Regions from separate parts of the Faecalimicrobium sp. JNUCC 81 genome, predicted to be linked through region 2. Evidence: riboswitches for the same ligand, from Rfam matches in the RefSeq annotation. Region 2 holds a riboswitch; each other region holds the start of a gene.
What was found. A riboswitch is a leader RNA that binds a small molecule or an ion and turns the genes downstream of it on or off. The one in region 2 is predicted to bind cobalamin.

Region 1 (6,396 bases), 950 kb from region 2:
TCTAACATATACTTTCTTTCTTTTATATAATAGTTTTTACTATCTCCTATATACTTTTTATCATTAAATATATAATTAGATAAATTATCTGCAAATGAATTTATTGTCCATGGTTCTTTATAATTATAAATTTTATCTATTATTTTTTTATTACTAGTTAGTCCATAACCTAATCTTAAGCCTGGCATTCCAAAGAATTTAGTAACCGCTTTAAGAATAAATATATTTTCATATCTTTCTATGTATTTAACTAAACTATATTTATCTTCATCTCCTACAAACTCCATAAATGTTTCATCAACTATTAGTATTTTTTGATTTTCAATCATTAAATTTAATAAATCAGTTAAATTTTGAACTTTTCCATTTGGGTTATTTGGATTACATATAAATAAACTATCAAATTTATCTATATTTTCTTTTATAATATTTATATCAATTTCAAAATTATTTTCTTTATCTAAGCTTATATTTACAACTTCTAAATCATTTAATCTTGCACTTCTTCCATACTCTGAAAATGTAGGATTTAATATAGCTAACCTACTATCGATACTCTTCATTAATAAGTAAATAATTTCAGTTGCTCCATTTCCAGGTATTATAAACTCTGGTTTAACTCCTATATATTTAGATATATTGCTTCTTAAATTTGTATAATTTATATCTGGATAACTTCTACATTCCTTTAGTCCTTCTAAAATATAACTTTCTAGTCCTTGTATTACTTTTGGATTTATATTTGAACTAAAATCTATTATTTCTTTTGGATCTTTATTATACATATTTGCCATATCACAAACATTGGCTCCATGTCCTAAATCTTTCATTTACATCCCCCTAAACTAGCATATTACCTTCCATAGTATAGAAAATACTACTAATGAAGTAATTGACGATGCATACATTATTTTATTAGTTCTTACTATATCATCTATTTCTATTTCTCTAAGTTTATCTCCTATTGTTGGCTTATAAACAGCTTTTCCAAAATAGATATTAGTTCCACCTAGCTGTATGCCTAAAGCTCCTGCAACAGATCCTTCTGAATAAGCACAATTGGGGCTTTTATGATTTTTTCTATCTCTAATTGCTATCTTAAAACAATTTTTATAGTTATAAGATAATATTAAGCTACCTATAGTCATTAGTAATACTGAAATCCTAGCAGGTATATAATTTGCAATATCATCTATTTTTGCTGATGCAAATCCTAGATTCATATATTTATCATTTTTATATCCAACCATAGAATCTAATGTATTTATAGCTTTATAAGCCATGGCAAGTGGTGCGCCACCTATAAATGCATAAAACATAGGAGCGATTATGCCATCAACAGTATTTTCTGCTACAGTCTCCACCGTTGCTCTAATAATTTCACTTTCATTTAAACTTGTTGTATCTCTTCCTACAATATAAGATAGCTGCACTCTGGATTTTTCTAAATCACCACTTTTAAGCACTTCATATATTTTTACAGCTTCATCTTTTAAGCACTTAGTTGCTAGTGTTGTATAAACTATAAATGAATTTACAACTATAAATATAACACTATTAAAACTACTTACCTTAACTACTAAGTAAGTTATTAAGTATGTTAATCCAACCGTGATAAACCATAATAAAAATCCACCTATCTTTAGAGCTTTATCACTTTTACATATTTTTCTTATATTATTTTCAACTGATTTTATTAATTTTCCTATATATATAACCGGATGAGGAAAAGAATATGGATCTCCAATAATTAAATCTGTTATATATCCTATAAAAATAGATAATATATTCATATTACTCATTTCCTTTTTCTAGTAAGTTTTTTATACAATTTAAATTATTGAAAAAATGTGTATGTAGATATGTAGCTAAAGTGTTACCTTTGCTATATCCACCTTCCCACTCATCTACGATTTTTTTATCTCTTTCTTTTCTCATTATGTAAGCACAATCTTCATTAGTTTCGAATATCGAATGATGGAACTCATGACCTTTTATAACTTCACCTTTTTTAGATAATATAGTATCTTCTTTTGCTGTTCCAAAACTATATCCAAATCGTCTAAGTGAAGCTGTCATTTTACTATTTCCTTTAAAAATTCCTACCATATCATATTCTTTGTTTTCTTGATCAATTAGTTTTTCTCCTAAGTACATTAATCCACCGCACTCAGCATATATAGGTATTTTTCTTTTATGAGCTTCAAGTATTGATTTTCTCATACTTATATTAGCTTCTAATTCTTTTCCAAATATTTCAGGGAATCCTCCACCTATATAAATATAATCTCCACTAGGAACTTCATTATCTTCCAATGGGCTAAAGTATTTTATATTTAGTCCTAAGTATCTAAGTAATTCTATATTTTCTCTGTAGTAAAAATTAAATGCTTTATCATAAGCTATTGCTATCGTTTTGTTTTCTACTTTAGAATTTTTTATAAAACTATCTACTTCAAAACTAGTTTCAACTTCTTCACTTTCTGAGAGTTCTAATATTCTATCTATATTTATATACTTTTCAATTTCATCTGCAAGATTGTTAAACTTTGTTTTTAAAGAATCTATTTCTACACTAGGTACTAAACCTAAATGTCTTGATTCTAGAGAAAAGTCATTGTTTGGAGGGAAATAACCAAGTACTTCAACACCACAATACTTTTCCACTGCGTTTTTTATTATTTCATAGTGTGTTTTAGTTTTTACATTATTAACTATCACACCAGCTATGTTTACATTCTTATCAAGTTCTTTATAACCAAGTACCATAGCAGCACTAGATGCTGCCATAGCTTTTCCGTTAATAACTAATATTACTGGAGACTTTAAAAGCTTTGATGTATAAGAGCTTGTACAATTATCTAAATCTATTCCTATTCCATCATACAGACCCATCACACCTTCAACTACTGATATATCTGCATCCTCTGATGAACTATTAAAAACATATTTAATTTGTTCATCATCTAACATATATGAATCTAAGTTTCTAGAGTGTCTTCCTGTTATGAATGTATGGTATGATGGATCTATATAATCGGGTCCTACCTTAAAAGGCTGGACTTTCATACTTCTTTTAGTAAGAGCTTGCATTATTCCTAATGATATTGTAGTTTTACCTACACCACTATTAGTCCCTGCTATTAATATTTTCTTCATATATTTCACCTATTTATTAATATTTTTAACTCATTATTTCGTATATCTTGTCTATATCTAAATTTTCTCTTAATAAATCAGCTAATTTATCATATTCATTTTGCTTAAATTCATTAAAAGAAGTTACATTACTATTTATTTTCTCTAATCCCTTAATTTCTCTTATATTATTTAAAAGCGCTCTCGTAAAGTTTATTTCATCAAATATTCCATGAAGATATGTACCTACTACATTCCCTTCTTGATTAACACTACCTTCTAAATAATTAACTACTTCATCTAGCTTTTTATTAATATTATTTAAATTTTTTATATCTTTAGAAATAGATGTTATTCCCATATGTATTTCGTAACCTTTTACTTTTTTACCTTCTAGATTTTTCATATATCCACTAAGACCTTCGCATATTGTTGCTTCAACTTGAGTCGTAGTTTTTTCCATTTCAAATATAGTCTCTGTATCTAAAAGTCCAATTCCATCAAACTCTTCAACTTCACCTTCTACATGGTATGGATCTTTAAGTTTTTTACCTAACATCTGATATCCACCACAGATACCAAATATTAATTTTCCTCTTTTATGTAATTCTTTTATTTGACCTTCTAATCCATTTTCTCTTATATATTTAAGGTCATCTATAGTACTCTTACTTCCTGGTATGATTACTATATCCGGATTTCCTAAAGCTTCTCCGTAGTCTACGTATCTTATGCTTACATCTTCTTGTGTCTCAAATATATTGAAGTCTGTAAAATTAGACATATGTGGAGTTCTAATTATTTCTATGTGTATATCATTTTTATTCATTTGTTTTTTAAATCTAGTTGTTACGCTATCTTCATCTTCAATCTTTATATCACTATAAGGAACTACCCCTAATACCGGAACATCTATAATATCTTCTAGCATTTTTACACCATCTATAAAAAGCTCTTTTTTACCTCTAAATTTATTAATTATAACACCTTTAACTCTTTTTCTTTCTTCATCACTTAATAAAAGCATAGTCCCTGCAATAGATGCAAAAACCCCACCTCTATCTATATCTCCAACAATTATTACAGGTGCATCTGCAATTTCTGCCATTCCCATATTTGCAATATCATGTTCTCTTAAATTTATTTCAGCTGAACTACCTGCGCCTTCCATAACCACTATATCATGATTATCGCTTAGCTCTTTAAAAATTCCTTTTAACTCTTTAGCTAATTGTGGTTTATACTTATGGTAATCTGATGATGCCATGTCCTCTCTAAGCTTTCCATTTACTATAACCTGACATCTATGATTTCCAGATGGTTTTAAAAGTATTGGGTTCATATTTGCACTTGGCTCTATACCACATGCCTCTGCTTGAAATACCTGAGCTCTTCCCATTTCTAGCCCTTCTTTAGTTATAAAAGAGTTAAGCGCCATATTTTGCGACTTAAATGGAGCAACATTATATCCATCTTGTTTAAATACTCTACATAATCCAGCTACTAAAATACTTTTTCCAACATTTGAAGCTGTACCTTGTAACATTATTTTTTTGCCCACTATTCCACTTCCTTTATTTTATAAAATTCACTTACGTTTCGGATAGATCTATTGTTTTAATTTTCATAATATTTAAAAAGTCCCAACTCTATTAGAGTTAGGACTTTTATTTTGTGTATATATTAAATAAAAATCTTTCACCCCGAAGATCTCATCAATAAATCAAAATTAGGCAGGTCTCCTGGCTCAATATCATCCTACTCCTATACCTTCCCGCCAAATTAGCAGTGGTAGTTTATAGTTTCGTCAATCTTACAGTAGCGGGGGCTGCAAAGGCTTTCAACCTTTTTCCCTATTAATCTTACTTAAGAACCTACTTTGATCTAATATTCGATTTTTAAGGCTAATTAAAGTTTGTATTATTCATGGTGTTTATTACTGCAAATCCATTTTCAACTTCTAAAATAGAAATTGAAGCATTATCAATTCTGAAATTCCAGTGATATTCATAGCTGCTAGATATTAAATGTGTGATTATATTTCTTATAGTTCCTCCGTGTGAACATATTAGAACTGTTTTATCTTTATTATTTAAAATTATTTCATCTACTTCTTTTGCTACTCTACCATATGTCATTATTAAACTTTCGCCATTTGGATATTTATAATTATACCCCTCATTTATTATCTTTTGAAATTCTTCTGGATATTTAGATTTTATTTCATCAAAAGTCATTCCTTCGAAGTCTCCAAAATTAATTTCTTTTAGGTTTTCCTTTTCTATAATGTTTATATATTTTAAATTAGATAATTCATATACCGTATCTTTTGTTCTTTTAGATGTAGTAGTATATATTTTATCTATATGTACATTTTTCAAATAATTCGTAAGTTTTTTTATTTGCTTCTTACCTTCTTCACTTACCATACTGTCTATATGACCTGATAATCTAGAGTCTTGATTATCATTAGTTAATGCATGTCTTACTAATATTAACTTCGTCAAGTAATCACCTCTTCTAAGGCTACACTATTAATAGATATATATAAAGTAAATATATAACTTCTCCAAGTTCTATACTACACCCTAATATGTCTCCTGTCACCCCATTTATTTTATTATAAATGTGTTTTTTAAATAAATTGTTAAATATAAAAATCACTATTATGGAACTTAATATCTTAAATATTAATATATTAGTTGATAAAAATAGTAATTTTGGTAAAATCACTGCTAGTAATACTGTATATATTATTGCAGTCATAAACATACCTGTTGTTGCTTTTCCTATAAATAAGTTACCCATACCATTTTCTCTAGGGCTAACTGTTTTATACATTAAATTGATTACGCCTAGCCTTGAAACTATAGGCATAAAAATTATAAGCCATAGTAATTCTTGATTTATAATGCTGTATATAAATCCTATTTTCAATAATATTAGAAATAAGATTGCTAAAAGTGAATTAGTTCCTAATCTTGAATCTTTCATTATTTCTAACATTTTTTCTTTATCTCTGTTGCTATATATAGCATCAAAGGTATCTCCAAGACCATCGATATGAAGGCCTCCTGTTAGCAAAACTGATCCTAATGTAATTATTATAGATGTTATAAATGGATCAAATACTAACATAGATGCTAGTCCAAGTAAATATAATAAAACACCTAATACAAAACCTACTAAAGGAAAATAAACTATAGATTTGTGAAAATCTTCATCAAATCCTAGGTTTACATTTATAGGTATTCTAGT
Region 2 (6,396 bases):
ATTTTTTTAGCAGTATCTTTTATAGATAGCTTATCTATATTTACTTCATCTAATTTTATAGTTCCGCCATGTGGTTTTAATGTTCTATAAATACATTTTAAAAATGTTGATTTTCCACTTCCATTTGGCCCTATTATTCCTACAAATTCTTTATTATCTACATCTATATTAATATTCGTTAAAATATCTATATCACCTATTTTAGCATTAACTCCATATGTTTTTATATGCATTAATTTTTCCCTCCAAATCCGTAAGCATTTCTTATCATTAACCAAATAAAACATGGAGCTCCTATTATAGAAGTTAATATACCTATTGGGATTTCAGTTCCTTTTATTATTATTCTAGATAATACATCTGCCCATATTAAAAATATTGCTCCTAATATTGCAGCTATAGGTATTATCTTCTTGTGGTCTGTTCCAAATATCATTCTTACTATATGAGGTATGACAAGGCCTACAAATCCTATCATACCAGATGCATACACTAAAACTCCTATCATCAATGATGTTATTATCAGATACATATGTCTATACTTATGCAAATCAGTTCCTAAAGTAATAGAAACTTCATCTCCTAATAACATTAAGTTTAATGTTCTGTATTGAGTTATAAAAAATATAGTTCCAATTATTATTATAGGTAGTATAAAAATTAACTCTTCCCATTTAGCTCCTGCCAAACTTCCCATAAGCCAAAATGTTATAGTTTTTATTTTACTTGCATCATCCACTATATATACTATAAAGCTCGAAAATGCACTACAAACTGAACTTATTGCTGTTCCTGCTAATAGAAGTTTTATAGAATTTGCTCTTCCTCCAATATTTGATATAACAAGAACTAGTATAGATGCTATAAATGCTCCAATAAAACCAGAAACTCCAATTGCATTACTTCCTAATATTGAACCAACTCCAAACATGACAGCTATTGTAGCTCCTAATGATGCTCCTGATGATACCCCTAATATATAAGGATCTGCTAGTGGATTTTTTACAATAGCTTGCATTACTATTCCCACTACTGATAATCCCATACCTACACATATTGCTAATACAATTCTTGGAAGCCTTATAAGCCACACAACATCATGAATAGCTCCATTACCTAGGATTTCTGATTGTCCAATATTAAATAGTTTATAAAAAATAATATCATATACTTCTTTTATGCTTATATCAACAGAACCAAGTGTAACTGCAAGGCCTACTGATAAAAATAATAGTATTAATAAAAATATAGAAACACCTATATAAATAGGTGTTCCTTTAAATATATTAGAGTTTCCATCTTTAATATAAATTTCTTTTTCCATTATGACTCTCCTAGTTTTTTAAGTCTGGATATAATCCTTTTGCAAAAGTATTTATACCATCAATAGTTCTTATACCACTAGAGTACATATCTCCTAAAGGTATCGCATAAACTCTTTTATTTTTAACTGCATTTAAGCTTTTTAACGCCTTATTTTCTAATATCTTATTTACTTCTTGCTTAGGAACCTTTTCATCTGATCTATCCATGTATACAACAAATATAGAATCTGGATTTAAGTTTATTAAATCTTCTTCATTAATTGCTTTCCCTTGAGGATTTAATAAATTTGCTCCTAATGTTTTTATCATATCTCCACCTAATGAATTCGCTCCATAAGTAATCATTTGATCTTTACCAAACTCAACAATTAAAGTGCTTTGTTTTTCTTTACCTTCTACAGATTTAGATACTTCCTCAACCTTTTTATTTATTTTATTTACCAGCTCTTGAGCTTTATCTTCAACATTAAATATTTTTCCTAAATTTAATATATCTGTTATTTCATTTTCTATTGTTTTTTCATCTTTTACACCACTATTTAAAGACATATATGTATTTATATTGTTCTTGTGCCAATAATCTACTTCACCTAGTCTTTTTTCATCAAATAATGAATACCAACTTAATATAAAATCTGGTTTTTCCATTATTATACTTTCTTTTGATGGTGTAAATTCTTCTAAATATTTCACTTTTTTAAATGCTTCTTTATATTCATCTTTTACATCATGGTCAAGACCTGCTGCTGCAACTATTTTATCTTCTAATCCTAATGCTAACATTGTTTCAATTGAATTTTGATATATAGCTACAACTTTTTCAGGAGCCTTATTAAAAGTTATTTCAACTGGCTCTTTTTTATAATTATAAGTTGTAATAGTTACTGGGTAGTGAGAATCTTTATTTGCTGATTCTTCCACCTTTGAGTTGCTTTTACCTTCATCCTTTTTTTCATTTGTTGGGCTACATCCAACAGCTCCAATTATAAATATGAAGCTTAATAAAAATACCATCATTTGCTTAATTTTTTTCATGTCATCCTCCATTTTGTATCTAAATTATAATTTGTAAAAAATTATAACTGTCTATAGATATAATATAAGGACACTCTCAGTAATGACACTTTATTGATATTTATTTATGTCTTATATCTCTCTTTGTACCGAAGAGTATCGATATTTTAATACTGGCAAGTCTCCTGACTTATAAATCATCGCACTAACTAGCCTTCCCAAATTATAAATTCAGTGACATAGTAAGTTAGCACTCCTTAATTACAGTAGCGGCACTGTGTGGAAATCTCATCCATCTTCCTTTTTAATTCACACTAAAACCAATATTATCCATATATAGTAATAATTTTATTACTTTATATATAATTATAATAGAATTTATGTTTTTTTTCTATATTATTGGGTATTTTAATTAATTATTGTATTTTTATTGAAAACATTGTCAGATTTTTTACGGTTGTAAATTATATTCTTCTGAAGTTAATTTAAACTTTCCTTTTATACCACTTGTAAGATAAACCTTATTATCCTTTGTCACAAAAATAGCTTCTACGTCACTCTTATCATTTACATATTCTAAACCTTTATCAAGCCCCATAGAGAATATCGCTGTCGATAATGCATCACAATATGTAGAATCATCCGATATAATAGAAACACTTTGTAAATTATTTTCTACAGGGTATCCTGTCTTTCTATCTAATATATGGTGATATAGTTTCCCATTATTTACAAAATTTCGTTCATATATTCCTGATGTTACTACTGATTTATTTGCTACATCTAATGCTCCTATGACATCATTTTTAGATTTTTTTCCATCTCTTATTCCTACCTTGTATGGGCTAGAATCAACTTTTTCTCCTATACATAATATGTTTCCACCTATATTTAAAACTGCATGTTTATATCCACTATCTAAAATAATACTTTTTAATTTCTCTCCTACATATCCTTTTGCTATTGCCCCTAAATCAATCATCATACCTTTTTGTTTTAGCATAATAGAGCTTTCTTTTTTATTTAATGATATTTTATCTATATCAACTAAACTCAAAGCATTTTTTATATCTAAATCATCTGGCAAGCTAGCATCTTCAAATCCAATATTCCATAATTTAACTACAGGACCTATTGCTATATCTAAATTTTCATTAGTTTCTTTACTATACTTTATGCCTCGCTCAATTAATTCAAAAGTTTCTTTACTAACGTTTACAAATTCAGTTCCAGCTTTCTCATTTATCTTGTCGACTTCACTTTCTACGTTTTTGTCATTGATAGACATTTTATGATCTACATCTCTTATAGCATTTTCCATTCTTTCAAAAACTTTATCATCTACTTTTTCTTGTGAATATATGCTAATTTTTATATAAGATCCCATAGCGAATACATCCATATCATAGCTACTATATTCTTTTTTCTCACATCCTATAGATAATACTCCTAACAATAATATAACTATTAAATATATTTTTTTCATGCTTCCCTCTCATAATCAATAGTAATACGAAACTATGTGGTTTCGTATTACTATTACTATTATATTTATATATTATACTTAATTTTAAAATGTATAAGTATAGTCAGTGTATCCATCTGATTTTATTGTTACTATATCACCGGAATTTAGCTGATTATATAAATCTATTCCTCCAGAGTAGTTAAACTTATATCCTTTAGTCGGGTTTATCTCTGATGTTTTTTCAATTTCTTCCCCATTTATTTGTACACTAGTTATAGATTCACTCCACCCATTATTAGATGAAGTAAATGTATAACTACCTGTGAACGTATTTTTATTAGATTTTACTTTATTATCAACTAACTGAACATTGTATATATAGTCATTATATCCTTCTGATTTTATAAGTATATTATCATTTATAGATAATGGAACTAATACCGTAACTTGACCATAATCAGCTCTAACTTCTTCATTATTTTTTAATATTTTTCCATTTATACTTACTTCTACATTTTCAGTCCAATTATAGTCTGAATGTGAAAATACAGAATTACCATTATTCTTTTTAGATAACTTTATATTTTCTACTGATTTTTTAGGCACCTTATATGAGTTATCTGCATATAAACTTGATTCTAGAGTTATTTCACTTCCTCCTATTAATTCATTAAATATTATAATTTTATCTTTGTCTAAAATCCAACCATCACTGCTGTATGAATTTGATGCTTTTGTTAAGCTTTTTCCATTAATTTTTATGCTATCAATACTATTTAAATAATCTTTATCATTAGATTTAATTATATTTTTTCTAAACATATCTTTTTCAAATATTATTTCTGGAGCAGGTATTTTTTTTGTATCTACGGTAATTTCTGGCTTAGATTCTTCTTGTTTACCTATTCTTTTATTTATAACAAAATCCTTATAATTATTAGTTTTTATTGTTATTTCATAATTATTTTCCTCATTAAAAACTGTACCTGCTATTTCAATTGAATAGAAATTATCTTTAGATGCAGTATACTCTACATTTTTACCATTTACTAAAATATTTGTTATGTCTTTTCTATACTTTCCATCAGTAACATCTTCTACATCTATTAATACACTTTCATTTTTATTAAATTTATTTGATTCATTTAACTTAACAAAATTAGGTATATCCAGCTTTTCTACACTTTTTATTTCTAATTTTTTAGGAATAAATGATAAGCTAGAATCATCATATTTATTCGCTTTCACTATCATAGTTTGTTGTTGATCTTCTTTATTTTCAAATAATTTATTTCTTAAAACTAAAGTTTCTCCTATATAGTAATAATCGCCATTACCACCAACTTGAGAATCACTTAATAATGATTTTCCATTAAGTGATAAGCCTACTACATTGCTCTTAAAGTCTTTATCAAATTTTATTAATATATTTCCATTATTATCTTTACTAGCTTTTAAATCTACTTCTTTATTTCTTAAGTTTACAGATATTATATTATCTTTGTATCCTTTTGCTACTAGCTTGATAATATTTTCATCCCTACTAAATTTAGATGTATCGGTAATTGTTATTTTTGAGTTTTCAATTTTATAACTATCTTTTGAGAGTTCATTCATGCCTACTAAAACTCTTTCTATATTTTCAGTATATTGATTATCATTATCAATGTTAATTTTTAATCCATCCTCAATATTACCTTCAATTGATAATTTAGGTGCTATTTTTAAATTTTCTTGCGAATACAATTGTACATCTCCAAATAATCCATTTTCTAACATATATTTAATTTGGTATGGTCCATTTAAGTAATTACTTTCTTTTACGCTATCATAGTAACTTTTAAATGTTAAATACTTACCTTTCATGGCCGCTTCATTTACAGCATTTTTATAGCTTTGATAACTTATTACTTTCTCAGATTCATTAGTTAATACAGCATCTTTTGTCATAGCTGCCCACCAAGATAAAACTTCATTTGAGTAGTCTGTACCCATTCTTAAATTTCTAAGAATCATAGCATTTGAAATCAAGTCAAAATCATATATTATATTAGCTCTCATCATTAAGCTTCCTCCAGTACTACCACCTCCACCACTTGCACTTGATATGGTATCTATACTTGATATAGAAGCATTATTTATACTTAATTTAGAATTTCCTTTTTCATGATTCATAGATGGGTTACTACTACCTTCCGGTGCTTCTTCTAGGTAAAATTCTTTAGTAGAATCTTCATATCCGTATGCTTTAATAGTTATACTATGTTTACCCGGTGTAAGTTTACCTAGAGCATCATTTTCTAATCTGATTAAATCTGATATTACATGATAGTCAATGCAATTTCCTTCTATAACTTTTCCATCTAGTAAGATTTCATAAACTGGATTTTGTATAGCATAAGTAAAATCTTTTAATCTAAATACCAGTTCATTATTAGCCCAGAAATTAAAATCACCTGAAAGTTCTACTTTTCTTGCTGGTTTTACTATCTCTATAGTTATATCTAAATCATTGTACCCTTTTGATTTTATCCTTATGTTATGTACTCCATTTCTATCTTTTATAGCTACAGAATCTTTATCTATTAC
Region 3 (6,396 bases), 1.0 Mb from region 2:
ATGAACATCATCATAATCTCTTTCAAACTCAAGTATATTTCTTATATCAGCGCCTCTCCACCCATAGATACTTTGATCGTCATCTCCAACGACACATATATTTTGATGTTGTCTTGCTAACAATTTTATTAATTCATATTGAGCTTTACTTGTATCTTGATACTCATCGACCATTATATACTTAAATCTACTTCTATAAAAGTCTAATACCTCTGAGTCTTCTTTGAAAAGCTCTACTGTTTTGTATATTAAATCATCAAAATCTAATGCACTATTTCTCTTTAAACGATCTTGGTATAGAGCATATATATCTGCTATTTTACTCATTCTATTATCATGCATATGCATAGCTTTAAATTGCTTTGGGCTATATAGCTTATCCTTTGCCCCAGAGATTGTACTTATAACAACCTTAGGTTCAAATACCTTATCACTTAAGTTTAGCTCTTTTAAACAGTCTTTCACTAATGTAACTTGATCCGAACTATCATATATTACGAAACTCCTATTATATCCGATTCTATTTATATCTTTTCTAAGTATTCTAACACAACAAGAATGGAAAGTACTTATCCACATTTCTTTTGTATCCGACCCTAAAGTTTCTTCAACTCTTTCTCTCATTTCAGTAGCTGCCTTATTAGTAAATGTTATAGCTAATATATTTGGAGCTTGTACACCTTTATCTTCTATAAGGTGGGCTATTCTAGTTGTTAAAACTCTTGTTTTACCTGACCCTGCTCCCGCTAGTATAAGTACCGGACCTTCTGTCTTTTCTACAGCTTCTCTCTGGGCGGGATTTAATGTATCTAAATTCATATATATCCTCCTATTAACAATCTTATATATATATTTTAATCTAAAATAAGTATTTCTTCAAATTTAAGAATCTCACTATTCTTAATGTTTTCCAATATAATGAAAAACTAACATATGCAATAAAATTATTCTAACTTTTATTGCACTATATTATAGTATATATCTTATTAGCAATTAAAAAAAGAGATAGTATCTACTATCTCTTCAAAAACTTACTTTTATAAATTAATTTTAATTAGCTTTAACTTTTCCATCTATAATTAACTTTGTTTGTTCTTCAACATAATCAAGTATATCTTTGTCTACATTTTTATCACTACTTGGAGCTATACCAACGGCTTTATCTTTAAGCCCATAGATTATTGCCTTTCCACCATCAAATTTTCCTTTAGTTATATTTGATATAATGTCTAAAACACCTATATCTACTCTTTTCATTGCAGATGTTATTACATGGTCTGGAGCTAAATTATTTTGATCCATATCAACCCCTATTGCAAATTTGTCTTTTTCTCTAGCTGCTTCTATTGCTCCTGTACCAACTCCACCAGCCGCTGAAAAAATTATATCTACTCCTTTTGAGTACATTTGACTTGCTATTGATTTTCCTAAACTTGCATCATCAAATGAGTTTGCATATTGTGATAATACATCAACATCAGTATTAACTGCTTTAACACCAGATATAAACCCTTCTTCAAATCTAGTTATATTTGGTATTTTCATACCTCCTATAAATCCAACTTTTTTGGTTTCACTCATTTTAGCTGCAATTATACCCACTAAATATGATGCTTCTCTTTCATCAAAAGTTGCACATATCATATTTTTAGGTATTTCTTGTCCATCTTCCTCATAATTATGGTCTATTATTACAAATTTCTTTTCAGGATAAAGATTAGCCGCATTTAGCATTGATTCTGCAGTTGTATATCCTACCCCTATTATTAAATCTACATCTTGGTCTATAAATGTTTCTATATTTGGAGCATAATCCGCATCTTGAGTAGACTCTAAATATGTACCTTTTATTCCTAATTCCTTCTTAGCTTTTTCTAAACCTTCTAATGATGATTGATTAAATGATTGATCATTAGCTCCTCCTTCTCCCAATACTATACCTACTGAAAAATCATCCTTTTTATCAGATTTTAATTCTTCCTCTTTTTTTGTAGAGCTACACCCAACAATATTTACTAATAATATAATTGACATAGTAATAACTGTAAAATACTTTCTTAATTTTCCCATATTTTATCCCCCTTAAAATATTTAAGTCATCATCATGATTTTAACATCTGTCTTTACAGTTGTAAATGCACAAAAAAATAAACCTTAGTATTTTTCTACTAAGGTTTATCAAAACATAGGCAATCATTATTTAATTTATATTTAAATAGGTTTAGGGCTAATTAATTATTGAGTACTGATTTTTTCCAATACTCATACAACAACTCTTCATTTTTAAATAATGGAATTTCCATATTTTTATGTACTTTTACTAACCAAGGTAATTCTAGACCTGCCTTAATTATATTATCTTCATTAGTAAATACATCTTCTGTAATTCCTTCTTGAGTAATTTTTCCTTTATCTAAAATATATACATAGTCACATATTTCATAAATTAAATTCATATCGTGACTTGATATAACTACCTTCACATTTCTATCTTTTAAATTTTTAATTATTTCTACTATATGCTTTGTACTTATTGGGTCTAATCCTGCTGTTGGCTCATCTAATAAAACCATTTTATTTTCCATAGCTATTACTGATGCTATTGCTACTCTCTTTTTTTGTCCATAGCTTAAAAAGTGAACTGGTTTATTTATAAAATCTATTCCATTAACGGCTATTAAAGCTCTTCTTATTTTCTCTTTTATAATTGTTTCTTCTGTACCAATATTTCTTAAAGCAAAAGCTAAATCGTCATATACTCTTGAGTAAAATATTTGTTTTTCTGGATCTTGAAACACTATGCCAACATCTTTTCTAAGATTGTATAAGCTTTTTTTATCATGCTTTAATTTTTTTCCATCCAATAAAATTTCTCCAGATGTTGGTTTTAAAATCCCCATTAAGTTCATAAATAAAGTCGATTTACCAGATCCATTTGATCCTATTATTCCTATTATATTTCCTTTTGAAAAATTCATATTAATATTTGATAGTGCTTTTGAATTTTTTTCGTAATTGTATGTTAAGTTATTAATCGTAAACATTTTCATCCCCTACTATCTGAAATTTTCCATCATACAGTTTCATATCTAGAGATATAGACATGTCTTCGTATCTTTTCATCATTCTTTTGTATAATAAATTTCCAAGAAGTCCAATCGATTTATATGATGTCTTTAAATTTATGTATCCAAATCTTAATTCCTGAGATTTTCTAATATCTGAAACTTCTTCTAAAAATATAAATATAAATCTATATGTAAGCATTGATAGCTCTATTATTGTATCTGATATATGAAGACTTTTTAATAAAAATAGTAATTGATTAAAAGGTGTTGTAAGAACAAAAAAGTATACACACATTAAGCAAGACATTGATCTAAACAACAAATATAATGATGTATTTAAAGATTGACTTGATACTCCTATATATAAATTAAAAATCTTAAAACTATATAGTAAATTTTCATGATTAAATGATATATTTATTAAATTAATTATTATTCCCATAAATAAAAAGTAAATCGGTATTTTAAGTAGCTTCAAGTAACTTTTTAAATCTATTTTAGCAATGCAAACAATAGATAAACTCATTAATATCATTATACTTGATAGTATTAATATACTATGTGTTAGCATAGAGACAATTAAAAAAATTGTCCCTATACCAACCTTTATTTTTGGATTTATATTACTTAATTTATTTGTATATGCATATTTATCAATTAAAAGCATATTTATTTTCTCCTTCTGCTACCTAAGTAGTAACCTATCACTCCTGCTCCTAATGCTGCTTGCGTTGAAAATAATAAACTTTCTATTTCTCCACTTGGTGGCTCATATAGACTATTAAACCATGGCTCATATCCTGGATTTATTTGACCTATTAGGTCTTCTGCTTCTCCATCTGCTCCACCGTATTCAGCTCCTGAGTTTAGTATTAGAGGAGTTATAATAAGCACTACTGCTAATAAAAGCAATAGCCAATTAGTTTTATTCACTGATTTCGCATTTGTATTCATCATAATCAACTCCTTTCCCTTCTTTTGCAGTTATTAAATTATACATTATAGTACTTAATATACCTTCTGCTATTGCTATTGGTATTTGAGTCATAAAGAAAACTCCTAAAAATTTAGTAGCTGATGCCATTATCCCACCTGAAGGATCAGGGAATGCTACCGCTAATTGTATAGCAGTTATTGTATATGTAGCTAAATCTCCAAGTGCAACACTTATAAATACATTAGTTCCAGTTTTTACATTTCTCTTCTTTAAGAATCTATATAATAAAAATGATACTATAGGACCTACTATTGCCATAGAAAATGCATTCGCTCCTAAAGTTGTAAGTCCACCATGAGCTAGGAGTAGTGCCTGGAATAATAGTACTATTGTACCTAATACAACCATTACACTTGGTCCAAATAATATTGCTCCTAAACCAACTCCTGTTGGGTGTGAACAGCTTCCTGTTAATGATGGTATTTTTAAAGCTGAAAGTACAAATACAAATGCTCCACATAGAGCTAAAAGTACTTTTTTCTTAGGCTCTTCTTTAATTACTTTGTTTATAGATTTTAATCCTATTAATAAAAATGGTATGAATATTACACTCCACATAATGGACCACTTCATTGGCAAAAATCCTTCCATTATGTGCATTGCATTAGAGTTAATCGGGTTTAATACGATTAAAAGAAATGCTGATGCTAATATTAGCTTTAGTTTTTTCATAATTTCCCCTTCTTTCTTTAGCTATTTACTTAATGATTCGCCATATAAATTGTTATTTTATCTGATCATATGCATTTAAGCTTATTTCACCCTAGAAGGAATTATATTTCCAATAGAAAAAAGCCTAACGGTTGAGTTAGGCTTCTTTTAACAATACTAATATTGTATACTTTCAAGAAACTTTCTCCCTCCCCGAAGAAATTACTTAAATATTATTAGGCAGGTCTCCTGGCTTAGCATCATCCTACTCCTTAGCCTTCCCATGATAATCACAGTGGCTTAAGTTTAAGTTTCGTTAGCTTTACAGTAGCGGGGGCTGCAGAGGACTTTAACCTCTTTCCCTATTAATCTTTCTTCAAGAACCTATAATATTTTATATTATTTTTTATAATTACATATTATATATTACACATATATACACTTTGTTAAATTATTGGCTAATCATTTATATAATATATTCTATATATATTTTTATATTCCTTCTTATTTTTCAAATTTTTTACAAATTTTTTATTTTTATAAGAAATTATATTTTACTTAAATTTATGCTAAATATAATTTTTATATGCTATTTTTATTAATCCCTAATAATTTTCTTTAAATACATTGATACTATATCAGAAAATCGATCTATATTTTTTGTGTATATAAAATCTTTTCCATATATTAATCTTTCTGAACCTAGTTCACTTTCCTTACCTGTAAATACCCCTAATACCAAAATTCTTTTTTGCCTAGCAATTCTTACTTCTTTTGCACTGTCTAATACTCCTACATTGCCTTTATAAGACATTTCTCCTCTTATAGTTCTTTCTCTATCCTTACCGATTTTAACGTCATTAGGTTTTCCATCACTTAGAACTATAAGTATTTTATTTTCTTCGCCTCTTTCTAATAATCCATCACATGTAGATTTTATGGCTAACCCGTCTCTATTATTACCTGCACAGAAGTACTCAAATATATTTTCACTACTATCTATTGAATCTTCATAGTCTTTAAATCGTTTTAGTATTGTATAATCCATAAAGCTAGAAAAACCCATTACCCTATTTGGTATACCAACCATAGTTAGTGCTCTTGCTATTATATATCCTTGAGTTGCAACATTAGCTTGATTCCTGCTTTGAGATCCACTAGCATCTAATAATATATCTATTACATACTTTCCTTTTTCGCTAACTATATCCTTATAAAATATTTTATTATTATTACTCCTAGATGCTCTCCATGCTCTAGAAGCATATACCGTTCCACAATCTGAATATACTCTGCTACTTTCACTCTCTTCTATTAATATTCTTGATAAGCTATCCTTTAATTTGGCTATATTTCTTCTATGAATTTTAACCTTATCTCTAAATTTACTTATATTATTTTCTTTTTGTCTTGTAGCATATTTTATCTGAGCAACATTACTACATTCACTTCTTAAAACTCCATCTGTAAAATGAATTCTACATCCCTCATGGACACCTCTACAATTTTTACTTTCTATCTTTTTTATCTCTGATTTATTTTTATATGATTTTCCATAGTAATGTTCTATTTTCTCATATATTTTATTAACCATTTCTTCATCTACATATATAACTCTATTGGCTGAGTTTGAAGATTCTTTTATATACATTTCACCTATGCTTTCAACTAATATAGAAG

Region 1: another riboswitch for cobalamin. It lies ahead of JNUCC81_RS01480 (cobyric acid synthase); the one in region 2 lies ahead of JNUCC81_RS15655 (ABC transporter substrate-binding protein).
Region 3: another riboswitch for cobalamin. It lies ahead of JNUCC81_RS01700 (energy-coupling factor ABC transporter permease); the one in region 2 lies ahead of JNUCC81_RS15655 (ABC transporter substrate-binding protein).

What each region holds. Positions count from the first base shown of each region.
Region 1 is NZ_CM132203.1:275,213-281,608, reverse strand. Features, by position in the region: gene JNUCC81_RS01495 (pyridoxal phosphate-dependent aminotransferase) at 1-830, opposite strand, end outside; gene cbiB (adenosylcobinamide-phosphate synthase CbiB) at 846-1,793, opposite strand; gene JNUCC81_RS01485 (cobyrinate a,c-diamide synthase) at 1,795-3,159, opposite strand; gene JNUCC81_RS01480 (cobyric acid synthase) at 3,185-4,699, opposite strand; cobalamin riboswitch at 4,854-5,030, opposite strand; gene JNUCC81_RS01475 (histidine phosphatase family protein) at 5,043-5,645, opposite strand; gene cobS (adenosylcobinamide-GDP ribazoletransferase) at 5,665-6,396, opposite strand, start outside.
Region 2 is NZ_CM132203.1:3,156,795-3,163,190, forward strand. Features, by position in the region: gene JNUCC81_RS15645 (ABC transporter ATP-binding protein) at 1-233, opposite strand, end outside; gene JNUCC81_RS15650 (FecCD family ABC transporter permease) at 233-1,324, opposite strand; gene JNUCC81_RS15655 (ABC transporter substrate-binding protein) at 1,335-2,360, opposite strand; cobalamin riboswitch at 2,498-2,679, opposite strand; gene JNUCC81_RS15660 (FAD:protein FMN transferase) at 2,791-3,825, opposite strand; gene JNUCC81_RS15665 (hemoblobin-interacting domain-containing protein) at 3,910-6,396, opposite strand, start outside.
Region 3 is NZ_CM132203.1:322,244-328,639, reverse strand. Features, by position in the region: gene JNUCC81_RS01725 (DUF3553 domain-containing protein) at 1-819, opposite strand, end outside; gene JNUCC81_RS01720 (BMP family lipoprotein) at 1,051-2,070, opposite strand; gene JNUCC81_RS01715 (energy-coupling factor ABC transporter ATP-binding protein) at 2,232-3,044, opposite strand; gene cbiQ (cobalt ECF transporter T component CbiQ) at 3,031-3,735, opposite strand; gene JNUCC81_RS01705 (energy-coupling factor ABC transporter substrate-binding protein) at 3,738-4,025, opposite strand; gene JNUCC81_RS01700 (energy-coupling factor ABC transporter permease) at 3,994-4,737, opposite strand; cobalamin riboswitch at 4,938-5,119, opposite strand; gene JNUCC81_RS01695 (nitric oxide reductase activation-like protein) at 5,315-6,396, opposite strand, start outside.